4 regions of the Streptomyces sp. NPDC091412 genome follow, and region 1 is predicted to be linked to each of the others. Evidence: riboswitches for the same ligand, from Rfam matches in the RefSeq annotation. Region 1 holds a riboswitch; each other region holds the start of a gene.
The links. A riboswitch is a leader RNA that binds a small molecule or an ion and turns the genes downstream of it on or off. The one in region 1 is predicted to bind cyclic di-AMP.
Positions count from the first base shown of each region.

Region 2: another riboswitch for cyclic di-AMP. It lies ahead of ACIQMV_RS27200 (transglycosylase SLT domain-containing protein); the one in region 1 lies ahead of ACIQMV_RS27780 (NlpC/P60 family protein).
Region 3: another riboswitch for cyclic di-AMP. It lies ahead of ACIQMV_RS26130 (C40 family peptidase); the one in region 1 lies ahead of ACIQMV_RS27780 (NlpC/P60 family protein).
Region 4: another riboswitch for cyclic di-AMP. It lies ahead of ACIQMV_RS30070 (transglycosylase family protein); the one in region 1 lies ahead of ACIQMV_RS27780 (NlpC/P60 family protein).

Region 1 is NZ_JBIVTV010000014.1:10,082-13,890, reverse strand. Features, by position in the region: gene ACIQMV_RS27785 (SAM-dependent methyltransferase) at 1-282, shown strand, start outside; gene ACIQMV_RS27780 (NlpC/P60 family protein) at 340-2,091, opposite strand; cyclic di-AMP (ydaO/yuaA leader) riboswitch at 2,100-2,274, opposite strand; gene ACIQMV_RS27775 (response regulator transcription factor) at 2,501-3,247, shown strand; gene ACIQMV_RS27770 (sensor histidine kinase) at 3,250-3,809, shown strand, end outside.
Region 2 is NZ_JBIVTV010000013.1:121,336-125,144, forward strand. Features, by position in the region: gene ACIQMV_RS27190 (FAD-dependent oxidoreductase) at 33-1,235, shown strand; gene ACIQMV_RS27195 (HAD family hydrolase) at 1,368-2,174, shown strand; gene ACIQMV_RS27200 (transglycosylase SLT domain-containing protein) at 2,233-2,718, opposite strand; cyclic di-AMP (ydaO/yuaA leader) riboswitch at 2,724-2,909, opposite strand; gene ACIQMV_RS27205 (polyprenyl synthetase family protein) at 3,395-3,809, shown strand, end outside.
Region 3 is NZ_JBIVTV010000012.1:124,547-128,355, reverse strand. Features, by position in the region: gene ACIQMV_RS26140 (helix-turn-helix domain-containing protein) at 1-840, opposite strand, end outside; gene ACIQMV_RS26135 (ATP-binding protein) at 1,068-1,523, shown strand; gene ACIQMV_RS26130 (C40 family peptidase) at 1,582-2,055, opposite strand; cyclic di-AMP (ydaO/yuaA leader) riboswitch at 2,059-2,272, opposite strand; gene ACIQMV_RS26125 (hypothetical protein) at 2,672-2,920, opposite strand; partial or broken gene ACIQMV_RS26120 (ATP-dependent Clp protease proteolytic subunit) at 2,928-3,563, opposite strand; gene ACIQMV_RS26115 (ANTAR domain-containing protein) at 3,747-3,809, shown strand, end outside.
Region 4 is NZ_JBIVTV010000016.1:135,696-139,504, reverse strand. Features, by position in the region: gene eno (phosphopyruvate hydratase) at 1-1,024, opposite strand, end outside; gene ACIQMV_RS30070 (transglycosylase family protein) at 1,272-1,997, opposite strand; cyclic di-AMP (ydaO/yuaA leader) riboswitch at 2,002-2,169, opposite strand; gene ACIQMV_RS30065 (transglycosylase family protein) at 2,352-3,410, opposite strand; gene ACIQMV_RS30060 (cytochrome P450) at 3,634-3,809, opposite strand, start outside.

The sequences.
Region 1 (3,809 bases):
CGGGACGCCCTGCCCGCGGGCAGCTGGCTGGCCCTGACCCACGCCACGGACGAGGACCGTCCGGACACGGCCGCGGCCGTCGGGCAGCTGTACCGCGACCGGGCCACCTCGCCGGTCACGGCACGCTCCCACGACGAGATCACGTCCCTCTTCGACGGCTTCGCCCTGGCGGAGCCGGGGCTGGTCTACGTCCCGCTGTGGCGCCCGGACCGGGACGAGGAGATCCCGGAGGATCCGTCCCAGTTCTGGGTGTACGCCGGGGTGGGCCGCAAGAACGCGTGAACGGCGGGTCGGGAGGCTCCGGCTCCCCGGGCCTCCCACCGTGACGGCCGTGACGGCTCAGGCCGGACGTATCGCGCTGTGGATGGCCCGTGGGCCCGCGAAGAAGATCGACTCCTCGCGTATCGACGCGCCCGGACTCGGGGCGTGGACCATGGTGCCGTTGCCCGCGTACAGGCCCACGTGGCTGACCTCGCCGTAGAAGAAGATCAGGTCCCCCGGCTCCAGTTCGGCGAGCTGGATCATCGCGCCGGAGCCGACCTGTTCGTGGGTGGTACGGGGCAGGGCCACCCCGGCGGCCCGCCAGGCGGCCTGGGTGAGACTCGAGCAGTCGTAGGAGCCCGGACCGGTGGCCCCCCACACGCACGGCTTGCCGATCTGGGTGCGGGCGAAGGCCAGCGCCTTGGCGGCCTTCCGCTCGTAGGCCGAGACCGGGCTGTCGCCGACGCCGACGCCTGGGCCGGTGGCGGGGTCGGGGCCGGTGGCGGCCCCCGGCTCGCCCGCCGCTCCCGGGCCGCCGGCCTGGCTGGCGTCGAAGAGCGAGTTGCCGTCCAGCGGCGGGGTCGTGTCGAACAGTCCCGTGGCGTGCTGCTGCCACTGCGCCGCCTCCGGCTGAGGCGCGGGCCGGGGCTCCTCGGCCGGGCGCGCCCCGACGGCAGCGGGCGGCGGCGCGCTCTGTTGCGCGACGTGCCGGGACAGCATCTCGCCGGCCCGTGCGAGCTTGTTCCGCATCCGCTCCTTGGCAGGCCGCCGCACCGCGGCCTGCCGGCGGGGCGCGACCGAGACACCCGCCCCGCCGACCACCTCGCGCCCCGCCTCGGCGACACCCGCAAACCCCGCGACGGGGCCCGCGGGCGGGGTCGCAGTGCCCGGACTTCCGCTGCTGAGTACATCCATGGTCCCGGTGGCCGACGCCTCCAGGGTCCCGGCGGAGAGCGCCTCCATGGTGCCGGTGGTTGGTGCCTGCATGGTGCCGGTGGGGAGTACGCCCATGGTGCCGGTGGTTGGTGCCTGCATGGTGCCGGTGGGGAGTACGCCCATGGTGCCGGTGGTCGGCGCTTCCATGGTTCCTGTCGGGAGTACCCCTGTGGTCCCGTTCGGCAGCGAGCCGATGGTGCCGGTGGGCGGTGGCTGCATGATGCCGACGGGGAGTGCTCCCATGCTGCCGGTGCGGGGCGCCTGCATGATGTCGGCGGGGAGGGCCCCCATGGTCCCCGTGGGCGGTGGCTGCATGGTCCTGTTGGGGAGTACTTCCATGGTGCCGGTGGGCACCGGTCCCGCCGTTCCGGCGGCCGGCGGTTCCATGGAGCGGGCGGTCAGTTCCGCCACGGGGGAGGCGGGCACGGCGGCGGTGGGCGCGGCGGGCAACTCCGGTGGGGGCGTGGTGTCCCGCACCGCGGCCGGCAGTTCGGGTACCGGGCCCGCCGGGCCCGCGGTCAGCTCCGGCCGAGACGCCCTGCCCGCCTCGAGGCCCAGACTCTCGCGGACATCCGCCGGACGCCTGCTCGGCGCGGCGGCAGGGGAGTTGGCCGGGTTGGGCATACGGTCCGGCGGCAGGACCGCGGGCATGGTCGGACCCAACTGGGCGCGCCCCACGTCGAACCACTTCCTGGCCACCCGGTCGAGCGCCGGATCGGATCCCCCGGAACCGCTCCAGCCGGCCGAACCGCGCCGCGTACGTGCGCTCTTGCTCATCGCACGGGTGGCGTTGAAATTCCCCGTGGCGTTCTCCGCCTGGTCGTAGAGGCTGCTGATCCGCTGCTGGACCTCGGCGCGGCTGGGCCTGTCGTCGCTCGGTCGTTCCCGCGTCAAGAAGGACGCACTCCTCCCATGGGCCGCCTACCGGTTCTGCTCTCGGCGTCGGGCGGACGTTCTGTGGAAGGCGTGCCCTACGGCCCTTGTCCGGAGGGACAGTTGAGCCGCTTCACCCCGAGGTTGGTCGGTTCCCCGGCTCCGGCCGCTGTGGGTGCCTACCGGACTCGGCGGAGGTCGCACGATCCGACGCGACTCGCCGGAGGCAATCGTGCGGCCTGGTCGTCAACTTAGCGAACATGTGTGCCTGGCGTGAAGATTGAAGCGTGGAATGTCCGATACGTATTCGTGACCTTCCCGTGAGGTGCCTCACTCCCGTCCGGCCCGGACTCCTTACGGAATGCGGACGTCCGAGGCTGGGGAGCGCTCGGGGGCGGCACGGGGGTGGGGGCGGTGTCACGCTGGAGGTATGCAGGAGTCGTACGAGTCCACGGGTGCCGGATCCGGCGAGCGGCGGCCGGCCGGGGCGGCGCGGGTGCTGGTCGTCGAGGACGACGCCACGGTCGCCGAGATCGTCTCCGGCTACCTGGACCGCGCGGGCCATGTCGTCGACCGTGCCGCGGACGGGCCGACCGCGCTCGCCCTGGCCGCCGCCCACTGGCCGGACCTGGTCGTGCTCGACCTGATGCTGCCGGGCATGGACGGACTGGAGGTGTGCCGCCGGATGCGCGGGCGCGGCCCGGTACCGGTCATCATGCTCACCGCCCGCGGCGACGAGGACGACCGCATCCTGGGCCTGGAGGTCGGCGCCGACGACTACGTCACCAAGCCGTTCAGCCCCCGCGAGCTCGTCCTGCGGGTGGAGTCTGTGCTGCGCCGCACCCGGCCCGCCACCGCGCCGCGGCCGCTCGCCGCGGCCGGACTCGCCGTGGACCCGGCCGGCCGCCGTGCCACCAGGGATGGCGCCGAAATCGCACTCACCCTGCGCGAGTTCGACCTGCTCACCTTCTTCCTGCGCCACCCCGGCCGGGTCTTCAGCCGCGAGGACCTGATGCGCGAGGTGTGGGGATGGGACTTCGGCGACCTCTCCACGGTCACCGTCCACGTCCGGCGGCTGCGCGGCAAGGTCGAGGACGACCCGGCCCGGCCCCGTCTCATCCAGACCGTGTGGGGCGTCGGCTACCGGTTCGACCCCACCGGACACGACGGGAGTTGACGGTGCGCGACACCCTGTTCATCGCCCTGTACGCCTTCCTCGGCGCCGCCGTGGCGGGTCTGGCCGGCGCGGGCGCGCTGCGGCTGATCCGGCGGCGCTCGCTGACGGCCTCGCTCGCCGTGGTCGCCGCCGTGGCGGTGGGCGCGATGCTGACCGGAACCCTGGCCGTGGCCCAGGCGATGTTCCTGTCCGCGCACGACCTGTCCGTCGTCACCACCGTCGTGGCGATGGCGGCGGTGGTGTCCCTGGCCACCGCGCTGCTCCTGGGCCGCTGGGTCGTGGCCCGCAGCCGCGAGCTGGCCCGCGCGGCCCGCTCGCTCGGCGACGGCGGCGACTTCGCCGCGCCCCACCGTCCGGCGACCGCCGAACTCGAGTCGCTGAGCCGCGAGTTGGCGGCCACCAGTGCCCGGCTCGCCGAGTCCCGGGAGCGTGAGCGTGCCCTGGAGTCCTCCCGCCGGGAACTCGTCGCCTGGATCTCCCACGACCTGCGCACCCCGCTCGCCGGACTGCGTGCCATGTCCGAGGCGCTGGAGGACGGGGTGGCCGCCGATCCGGACCGCTA
Region 2 (3,809 bases), on a different contig from region 1:
AGTGACGTGAGCACGTCCTGGGGAGGGACTTCGTGAACCAACCGGTGGCAGTCATCGGTGCCGGGCCGTTCGGCCTGTCCACCGCCGCGCATCTGCGCGCCCGGGGCATCCCGGTCCGCGTCTTCGGCGAGCCCATGGTCGCCTGGCGCGACCACATGCCCGCCGGAATGCTGCTGAAGTCGACCCCGGCCGCCTCCGGCATCGACTGCCCGCAGCGCGGCCACACCCTCGCCGACTACTGCGCCGCGGCCGACATTGGACCGCTGGTGACCGACGAGGACATCATCCCGGTGGAGACCTTCATCGCCTACGGCGAGTGGTTCCAGCGCAGGCTGGTGCCCGAGCTGGAGCGGGTGCGGGTGGTGTCGGTCGACCGGCGGCCGGGCGGCGGCTTCGAGGTGAAGCCGGACTCCGGGGAGCAGTTCACCGCCCGCGCGGTCGTGGTGGCGACGGGCTTGTCGGGCCTGTCCCATCTGCCGCCGGAACTGGCCACGGCGGTGCCGGACGGCCCCACGCCCACCGGGCCGCTCTCGTACAGCTCCCAGCACCACGACCTCGGCCGGTTCGCCGGGAAGGAGCTGATCGTCGTCGGCGCCGGCCAGTCCGCGCTGGAGACGGCGGTGCTCGCGGCGGAGGCCGGCGCGCGGGTGCGGGTGGTGGCGCGGGGCCGAGGCGCGGTCGCCTTCGGCGCCCCGCCCTGGGAGCAGCCGAGGTTCCGGCCCGAGTCGCCCTTCGGCCGCGCCTGGTCGCTGTGGGCGCTGAGCTACCACCCGCAGCCCTTCCGGTACCTCCCGGCCGGGGTCCGCCACCATCTGGTCCGCCGGGTCCTCGGCCCGCTCGGCGCCTGGTGGCTGCGCGAGCGCTTCGAGTCGGCGGTGCCGGTCCACGAGGTGAGCGGCATCGTGCGTGCCGAGGTCACGGGCGGGCGTCCGGTACTGACGGTGCGCACCCCCGCGGGCGAGAGCCGGCAACTGGAGGCGGACCACGTCATGGCGGCCACCGGCTACCGCGTCGACATCGCCGCGATGGGCTTCCTCGGCCACGAGCTGCGCACCGGACTCGCGGTCAGCCGCGGCGCCCCGAGGCTCGGCGCGGGCTACGTCTCCTCGGTACCCGGCCTCTACTTCACGGGGTTGCCGGCGGCGGCCTCGTACGGGCCGGTGATGCGGTTCGTGTGCGGCACGGAGTTCGCCTCGCCGCGGCTGGCCGCACACCTCGCGGCGGCGCACGGTTGAGGGCAACCTCGTCCGCGGCGCCGAAGCGCTCTCACAGGTAAGGGAGTTGAGGAGAGGGAGCCGGGAGCACGGTGGCCGTCGCGGTCGTCCGGTTCCGGTCGAGTCGGCGGGCCGGGGCATCCGTATTCTCTGATCATGGCCGCCCTCGCATATGCCCTCATCGCCACCGACCTGGACGGAACGCTGCTGCGCGGCGACCACACCGTGTCCGAACGGTCCCTCGCCGCGCTCGCGGGGGCGGCGGCCGCAGGTGCCCGGCACCTCGTGGTGACCGGACGGCCGGCACCGAGAGTGCGGGAACTGCTCGACGTCCTCGGCACCACGGGGCTCGCGGTGTGCGGTCAGGGCGCACAGCTCTACGACGCCGGCAGTGACCGCCTGCTGTGGTCGGTCACCCTGGACCGGGAGCAGGCCGAGACCGCGCTCGGCAAGATCGAGGCCGAGGTGGGGGAGGTGTACGCCGCGGTCGACCAGGACGGGGTCGAGGGGCTCACGCTCATCGAGCCGGGGTATCTCATGCCGCACCCGGCGCTGCCCGCCGTACGGGTCGAACGGCGCGACGACCTGTGGCGCGCGCCCATCAGCAAGGTGCTGCTGCGTCACCCGGTGCTGTCCGACGACGAGCTGGCGCAGGCGGCCCGCGGCGCGGTGGGTTCCCTCGCCACGGTCACCATGTCGGGCCCCGGGACCGTCGAACTCCAGCCGTGCGGCGTCACCAAGGCGACCGGACTGGCGCTGGCCGCCGAACACCTGGGACTGGGCCGCGAGAGCGCCCTCGCCTTCGGCGACATGCCGAACGACATCCCGATGTTCCAGTGGGCCGCCCGGGGGGTCGCCATGGCCAACGCCCACCCCGAGCTCAAGGCGGTGGCCGACGAGGTCACGACGTCGAACGAGGACGACGGCATCGCCGTCGTCCTCGAACGACTGTTTGTCTAGCGCTGTGACCGGAAAGGTTCACCGGCTCTAGCCGGTGCGTGCGCCGGCCGCGGTCCGGTCAGTACGCGCCGAAGACGTTGTCGATGGAGCCGTACCGCTTGGCCGCGTAGTTGCAGGCGGCGGTGATGTTGGCGACCGGGTCGTAGATGTCCCAGGACGTGCCGTTCACGTGGTAGGCCCGGAAGGTCGGGTCGATGACCTGGAGCAGACCCTTGGACGGGATGCCCTTCTTGGCGTTGGAGTCCCAGAGGTTGATGGCGCGCGGGTTGCCGGAGGACTCGCGGATGATGTTGCGGTGGATCCCGTTGTAGGAGCCCGGGATGCCCTTCTGCGCCATGACCGCCAGGGAGGCCCGGATCCAGCCGTCGAGGTTGTTCGAGTAGCCGAAGCCCGCGGCCGTCCGGACGGTGGCCGGGGTCGCAGCGGACGCGGTCGTGGCGCCGAGCAGCGGTACGGCGAGGACGGCTGCGCCCGTGCCGGTGACGGCGAGGGCACGGACGAGGCGGGCGGTGCGGGAAGAGCGGCGCTGACCGTTTGCAGGCATGGGGGAATTCCTCTCCGTCGCCTGCGAGGTGAGCTGTCGGGTTCGGGCTGGGAGGTGCCCGGCCGCGCCTTGAAGGGCGCGGCTTCACCCCAAGCCGATCCGGTGCGGTGTACGCGGTACGTACGACGCCCGGCCCGGCGACTTACCTGGGTCCCCCGCTCCTGCCGTGGTTCATTCGGTCGTTGGGATTACGGGCGGCGGCAGGATTCGGCGTCCGCCCGTCGGTGCCGGGAACGTATGCGAGAGCACATGTCCCGAACAAGTGCTGGAATCACACATCGTCCAGTTTGACCTTGGTCCGGGGGGTATGTGGTGCTTGATCCTTTGCATCTGCCAAGACTCAACTCGACTGGGTGTAAAGGGAATGTGAAGGAATGCGAGAGGTGGCGCGGAGGGGAGGGGGTGTGTCCCAAGTCACGGCTCGAGTGGCCGAAGAGCAAATACCACTAAAGAGAATTGAAACCCCAATAGGGGTGAATCGGACTTCATGTGTGAGTGTGGATGGGCCGTGTGGCTGACACGTGATGGTGGTCACGTCGGGTGAAGTGGCCTGGCCCGTATAGGTGGGCGATATCGGTGATCGAAACGTGACCGGATACGCTGACTTGAGTGAGGGCAGCGACCTATCGACAAACCGTGTAATCCCCAGCAGACACCAGCAGACAGGAGACCCCTCGTGACCGTCGTCGGGCCATTCGGGCTGAGCGTGCGGGACCAGGCTCTCGAAGCCGATGTCCAGGCCGGATTGGCGGCTGTCGAGGAAGGGCTGCTCGAAGCCACCAAGAGCGAGGTCCCGTTCATCACGGGCGCCGCGCAGCATCTCGTCAGGGCGGGCGGGAAGCGGTTCCGGCCACTGCTCGTGATGCTCGCGTCCCAGTTCGGGGATCCGTACGCGCCGGGGATCGTGCCCTCGGCCGTGGTGGTGGAGCTGACCCACCTGGCGACGCTGTACCACGACGACGTGATGGACGAGGCCGCCGTGCGCCGCGGGGTGGCCAGCGCCAACACCCGCTGGGGCAACTCGGTCGCGGTCCTGACCGGCGACTTCCTCTTCGCCCGGGCCTCGCAGATCCTCGCCGACCTCGGCCCGG
Region 3 (3,809 bases), on a different contig from region 1:
GGCGATGAAGTCCAACGAGTCCTCGGGCGAGAGGGCGTGGATCCGCAGGGTGTCGAAGGCCTCGGCGTAGGCCTCTAGGTCTTCTTTCCGCTCGAGGTGGAGGCTACTCGTCAAGTGGTCGAGAACCACCACGTTCAGATCGGAAGTGTTCGAAAACGAGAAGATAACGAAAGGGCCGGTGATCCCGATGTGCGCGCCGGCGGCGAACGGCAACACCTGGAGCCGTACTTGGGGCAGCCGGGCCGCCTCCGTCAGCCGCTCCAGCTGCCGCCTCATGACCTCGGGCCCGCCCACCTCCCTGCGCAGCACCGCCTCGTCCAGCACCGCGTCGAGCTCCAGCGGCGGTCGCGAGCGCAGCACGTCCTGGCGGGCCAGCCGCACCTCCACCAGCGCGTCCAGCCGGTCCTCGTCGAGCCCGTCCACCGCGGCCCGGGTGACCGCGCGGGCGTACTCGGGTGTCTGGAGCAGTCCGGGAACGACCGAGGTCTCCAGGGTGCGCATCCTGCTCGCCTGCGACTCCAGGCTGATGAAGTCCCGATAGGTCGGCGGCAGCACTCCGCGATAGGCGTGCCACCAGTGGTGCCGGTCGCCGCCGTCGTCCAGCCCCGCGAGCACCAGGAGCAGCTCGCGCAGCTGGGTGTCGTGGACCGCGTACGCGTCCAGGAGCGAGCGCACGTCGGCCGGTTTCACCCCGCTGGTGCCGGTCTCGATCCGGCTGACCTTCGACTGGTGCCAGCCGACCAGGCGGGCCGCCTCACCGCTGGTGAGACCCGCGCCGGTGCGCAGCGCGCGCAGTTCGGCGCCCAGCTTCCGGCGGCGCACCTCGGGACCGTGCTGCATGGGCTACTCCCTCGCTCCCTCTGAACGCTCCACGCGACCCGCTCCGGATACGGTCTGCCGTCGCAGAGTTCACCGCATCGAGCGACAGATATATGCATATCTCGGTGGATCGCCACCGAGACCGGAGAGGTGATGGCAGTCTGACGGCGAAGCACCAGTGCGGGACCGTACTCGAACCATCCGCCAATTGTCGGACTCCGGCCCCGTGGGAAAGGGACGACCTCGCCATGGCAGACCATCTGGAAGCATCCGTCACTCTGCCGAGCGATCCCGCCTCGGTCTGTGCGGCCCGTGCCTATGTGGCCGGCACGCTCGCGGAGTGGGGCCTGCCGCCGTCCACGGACACCGCCGAGACGGTCCGGCTCATCGTGTCCGAACTCGCCACCAACGCCGTACAGCACACTTTGGGGCAGTCACCCACCTTCACGGTGGACCTCGTCCTCGTGCGTGACGAACGACTGCGCATCGGGGTCACCGACAGCCACCCCCGGTTCCCGAAACGCCTGCCGGCCGCTGTCCAGCAGGACAACGGCCGGGGCATGGTGATCATCCGGTGGCTCACCGCCGAGTGCGGCGGCAGACTGACCGTGCGGCCGACCCGGGAGGGCGGCAAGACGGTCTGCATCGAACTTCCGTGGACGGTTCCCGCCCGCCCCGTGACTGCCGCGGGTCAGGAACCGTAGGAACGTGCGGTGGCGACGTCGAAGCTCCGCCACCGCACGGCACCGCACTGCGGCCGGGTCAGCTCACCCGGCCGTACCAGACGCTCTTCGTCCAGATCTTCTGGAGCTTCACCACGTCCCCGGTCTTCGGAGCGTGCCAGATCTTGCCCTTGCCGGCGTAGATGCCCACGTGGTAGACGCGCGAGCCCGAGTGGAAGAACACCAGATCCCCGGCTCGGCGGCTGCCCGCGGAGATGTGCCGGCTGTTGTTGTACTGCTGTGCGGCCGTGCGGGGCAGCTTCTTGCCCGCCCTCTTGAACGAGTACAGCGTGAGCCCGGAGCAGTCGAACCTCCGCGGCCCCGTGGCGCCCCACTGGTAGGGCGACCCCTGCTTGGACGCCGCGATCCGCAGCGCCGTGTTCGCGGTGGTCACGGCCGAGGCCTCGGAGGCCACACCCGGGACCACGATCGAGCCGCCCACGGCGGCCAGGGTCAGGGCCGAGGCCGTGCCGGCCCGGGCCATCAGCGACGGGACACGATTGAGCGCAGTCATGCGCAACCCTTCGTCAGCCGCCTGTGAAGGATGACCTGTCGGATTCGGGCTGGCGAAGTTGCCCGGCCGCGTTGTCGCGGCTTCACCCCAAGGGCTGCTCGGACCGGCCATGGCGTGACCGTTCCGGCGACCCGTCGTGCTTGGGTCCTCCACTCCTGCCGATCCACTCCTGTCGACCGGTCATCCGGGCGGCGGCAGGACTCGGCGTCCGCCCGGACCGCCCCGCCGTTGTGGCGGGGGCTTGTCGTCAGACAGGGATCTTCACCTACGGATGTCCGAAAATCCCAATGGAACCGCGTGTTTGTGTTGTTACTCACCACGCGCCCGTTCGGGTGGACACCCTCGCGATCGAACGGTTGCCCCCGCCCGCGACGACCCCCGGACCAGCAGCGGAGCACCTCATTCCGCCATCCGTGGAGGCGTGTTGCGCGACTGCGGCGGTCCCGAAAAAGGAGCTGAACCTACACCGAAAGGCGGTCGGTCATTCGGGGCGATTTCACCCCGTGTCCAGACAGATGGGCCCCTTTTCCCGCCGAGACCGCGGCTGTGGACGACGTCAACTTCCGCAGTCGGGGGGAAGGGTGACACGGGCCGTGCGCCGCTCGCCGTCCAGCACTCACAGAGCCCGGGCCGGAGTGTCCGCGTGCGGCTCGGTCTCGCCCCGCCGGTGCATCAGTGCCCGGGTGCCGCGCAGCTCCACCGCCCTGCCGGCGAGCGCCTGGGCGGCCCTCGGGGCCCGGTAGGTGTCTCCGGGCCGTCCCGGGTTGACGCGGCCCAGCAGGTCGGCCGGCTCCAGGTGACGGTCGATCAGCTCCGCCTCGGCGCGGGTCGGCGCCGGCAGGGGTGGCGGCTCGGGTGGCGGCATCGGCGGCTCACCCCGCGTCCGGCGCGGTGCGCGTGGCTCCGCGGTTCGGGAGGATTCGGTCAATCAGTCCATATGTCAGGGCCTCTTGCGCGTCCAGCACCTGCTCCCGCTCCAGGTCGGTCCGCACCTGCCGCACGGACCGCCCGGTGCTCCGCGCGAGCAGCTCCTCCAGGCGGGCGCGCATCCGCGTCAGCTCGTCCGCCTGGACCGCCAGGTCGGACGCCTGGCCCCCGACCGGCTCGGGCGGTGACGGCTGCCGCAGGACCACGCGGGCGCCGGGCGGCGCGTACCGCTTGCCCGGGGTGCCCGCGGCCGGCAGCGCCGCCGCGGACGCGACGGCCTGGCCCAGTCGGATCGTCTCCACGTCCAGCACACGTACCGCATCGTGTCGTGGACGGCCGGCGTCGTGCTAGAACGAGCCGCCGGGCGAGTTGATGCAGAGCGAGATGTCCCGTCCGGGCGTCCGGTGCTCCAGGTGGACGAACTGCGCGATCACGTCGTTCGCCGCGGTGTCGTCGATCGGTGTGCCGAGGAGGGCGATCCGCTCCTCGAGCGGTTTCGCGTACGGATCCAGGGAGCGCCGGCCGGCGCTGGTGATCTCGGTGAACTCCGGCAGGACGTAGCGGGCGGACGGCCGCGTCATGGCACACCCCTCCATGCGGCGGCGCCGGATCCGGCCGGAGGGGGCTCCGTAAGAAATGTACAGGACGTGCATTACTCGCCGAGGGCTTTCCCGGGCCGGGTGCGGGAACGGTCCCGGGTCGTGCACGGTCTCCTGCGGGGTGAAGCTGGAAGCGCGGGTGCTCGACGACCCAGGGGACTGGCCATGGTGTTCTTCGCGATGTCCGAGCGGCACCCTTTCCCGCCGCTCTCCGCCGCAGATCTGGTG
Region 4 (3,809 bases), on a different contig from region 1:
CGATCTGGTTCACCTTCACGAGCAGCGCGTTGGCGGCGCCGTCCTCGATGCCGCGGGCGAGGCGCTCGGGGTTGGTGACGAACAGGTCGTCGCCGACGAGCTGGACCTTGTCGCCGAGCTTGTCGGTGATGACCTTCCAGCCGGCCCAGTCGTCCTCGAACAGCGGGTCCTCGATGGAGACGAGCGGGTAGGCGGCCACCAGCTCCTCGTAGTACTCGGTCATCTCCGCCGCCGAGCGCTCCTTGCCCTCGAAGACGTACTTGCCGTCCTTGTAGAACTCGGAGGCGGCGACGTCGAGCGCGAGGGCGATCTGCTCGCCGGGGGCGTAGCCGGCTTCCTTGATCGCCTCGAGGATGAGGTCGAGGGCCTCGCGGTTGGAGCCGAGGTTCGGGGCGAAGCCGCCCTCGTCGCCGAGGCCGGTGGACAGGCCCTTGCTCTTCAGGACCTTCTTCAGCGTGTGGTAGACCTCGGTGCCCCAGCGCAGGGCCTCGGAGAAGGACTCCGCGCCGATCGGGGCGATCATGAACTCCTGGATGTCCACGTTGGAGTCGGCGTGCGAGCCGCCGTTCAGGATGTTCATCATCGGCACCGGCAGCAGGTGCGCGTTCGGACCGCCCAGGTAGCGGAAGAGGGGGAGGTCCGAGGCCTCGGAGGCGGCGTGGGCGACGGCGAGGGAGACGCCGAGGATGGCGTTGGCGCCCAGCGAGCCCTTGTTGTCGGTGGCGTCCAGGTCGAACATGGCCTGGTCGATCAGACGCTGCTCGGTGGCGTCGTAGCCGACGAGCTCCGGGCCGATCTGCTCGATCACGGCGAGGACAGCCTTCTCGACGCCCTTGCCCTGGTAGCGGTTGGGGTCGCCGTCACGGAGCTCGATGGCCTCGAAGGCACCGGTGGAGGCGCCGGAGGGGACGGCGGCACGACCGGTGCTGCCGTCGTCGAGGCCGACCTCGACCTCGACCGTGGGGTTGCCTCGGGAGTCCAGGATTTCCCGGGCTACGACGACGTCGATGGACGGCACGAGCATCTCCTTCTGGGATGTGACGCTGGAAGTGCGGGGCGTGAGCCTTGCGACTAGAGCCTAACCGTCCCGGGGCGGCGACCGGCCGACCGACCGCCTCGTGGACAGAGTGACGGTACCCTTTGTTCCCGCTCGGAACAAAGAGACGGGGAAGGTTCGGGAACGGCCGGGTGTGCGGGAGACGAAAAAAACCCGCCCCCGCGCGTAGGGGGAACGCGCCGGGGCGGGGGCCCATGAAGGGCGGTGCGGGCCCTTACTTCAGGTGGAGCTGCTGGCCCGGGTAGATGAGGTCGGCGTTGTCGACGATGTTCTTGTTCAGCTCGAACAGCTTCTTCCAGCCGCCCTGGACGCCGTGCTGGGCGGCGATGGAGCTGAGGGTGTCGCCGGCGACCACCTTGTACTCGCCGTCACCCTTCTTGACCTTCTCGCCGGTGGGCGTGGTGACGGTCCTGCTCGGGGCGGGACGCGTCGCGGAGCGGTTGGCGGCCTGCTGCTCGGTCGAGCGGGTGGTGGTGCTCTTGGCGGAGCTGCCGCTCGACGACGAGGACGAGGCCGACGACGAGGACGAGGCCGACGACGAGGACGAGGGGGCGCCGCCGGTGTAGGCGGCGCCGGACAGGCCCTTGCCGCAGACCGGCCAGGCACCCTTGCCCTGGCCCGCGAGGACCTTCTCGGCGACGGTTATCTGCTGCGACTTGGAGGCCAGGTCCGCGCGCGACGCGTAGGCGGTGCCGCCGTACCCGGCCCAGGTGGAGTTGGTGAACTGGAGGCCGCCGTAGAAGCCGTTGCCGGTGTTGATGGACCAGTTGCCGCCGGACTCGCACTGGGCGACCGCGTCCCACTCGGAGGCGGTGGCGGCGGAGGCGTCGCCGACCGCCATCAGCGGGGCGGCGACTGCGGCGCCGGCGACACCGGCGAGCGCGATGACACGGGTGGTCCTGGACGTACGGCGATGCTTGCCCTTGCTGGAGAACAGCATGGATGGATCCCCTCACCGACGCCTGCGAGGTGAGCTGTCGGGTTCGGGCCGGTTGAGTTGCCCGGCCGTGCCTCGTACACGAGGCACGGCTCCACCCCTAGCCGCTCCGGTCAACTGCCCGGCGCGGCACTTACCTTGGGTCCCCCGCTCCTGCCCACGGCGCTTGACGCGACGACTGTTCCCGTGCGGCCGCTGGCAGGATTCGGCGTTGCGGCAGCCGGGGCTCGCGGTGACGAGCGGTCACGACCGTAGGCATGCGCTTCGCCGAATTCCAAAGACGATCAGGGCTTCTGAGACTCATCCCACACTTTCCCCGAATGGGACATTCAGCGCGAAGCGTGGCGTGAACTCCGCCTACTTTTGGGGCGTTTCGGTAGGGACATTCAGGGTCTGACCGGCAGAGATGTGATTCGGGTCGGACCCGATCGCCCCCTTGTTCGCCGCGTACAGCGCGTCCCATCCGCCCGGAACGTCAAGGGAGTCGGCGATGGACTCGAGGGAGTCGCCGGCGCGGACGGTGTAGGAGTCGGCGACGACGGCCCGCGCGGAGCCGCCGCGGGAGGCGTGACGGCCGGAGGAGGCGGCCGAGTGGCTGTCGGCCGGGTCCTCGACGGCACTGCCGCCGCGGTGACGCCCACCGCTGAGCGCGCCGGTGTCGACCAGGGCCGAAGTGCCGCCGACCTGCCACGAGTTGTCCGTATAGCCCGGCTGCGGCGCGACCGAGGGCGAGGCGTCGGGCGACTGCGACCCGCCTGCCGCGGCATCGGAGGACGCGTCGGACTCGGCCGGCTCGCCCTTCTTGGCGGGCGAGGACGGCGAAGGGGAGGACGTGGCGGGGGGCGCGGTCGACGAGCCGGAGGGATCGATTGAACCAGGGTCGACATCCGACGAGCCGGACGAACCGGACGAGCCGGACGGATCGCCCGACGACGCCTGCGACGAGTCGGACAGACCGAGGTCGTCCGTGAGGGACTTTCCGGAGGAGCTGGAGGATCCGGACGAATCACCCACGCCGGTGTCGACCTTCGCCGCCCCGGACTTCTTGCCGAGTCCGGAGAGCAACCCGCACGTCGGCCAGGCACCGGGACCCTTGTCGGCGAGCAGCTTCTCGGCCACGGATATCTGCTGGGACCGGCTGGCCTGGTCGGCGCTCGAGGCGTAGTCGAGGCCGCCGTACTTCTCCCAGTCGTCCTGCGTCAACTGGAGGCCGCCGTAGTAGCCATTACCGGTGTCGGCGCTCCAGGCGCCGCCACTCTCGCACTTGGCCACCTTGTCCCACGCGTTGCCGTCGGCCGCGCTGGCGCCGCCGGCGCCGATCAGCGGGATGGCGATGGCGGATCCGGTCACTCCGGCTGCGACGAGGAGGGCCGGAGCCTGACGGGGCCGACGGTGACGACCGTTCCCGGAGAGCATACGGAGACCTTTCGTGCGACAGCGGTGACCCGCGTGGCGACCGCAGTCTCGGCGCCACGCTGATGGGTGAAAGTATCGGCTGACGATCGCTTGTCACAAGTTCATGCCGCACAGATCACGTGAAGATCACACTGTTGAGCATGTGTCACCTTCGTGTCCGCCAGTGGGTAGGCGTGGTGCGGCGGCGGGCGCCTTTTCCTGCCTTGTCCGGCTTCCCCGCGACTTACCGACCGGGTGTGAACCGCACCGGCAGCGTCCGCAGTCCGCGCATGATGAGCCCGCCACGCCAGCGCAACTCGGCTGGATCCGCACCCAGTTGCAGGTCCGGGAGCCGGGTGAGGAGAGTGGCCAGCGCGGTCTGGCCCTCCAGGCGGGCGAGCGGTGCGCCGAGGCAGTAGT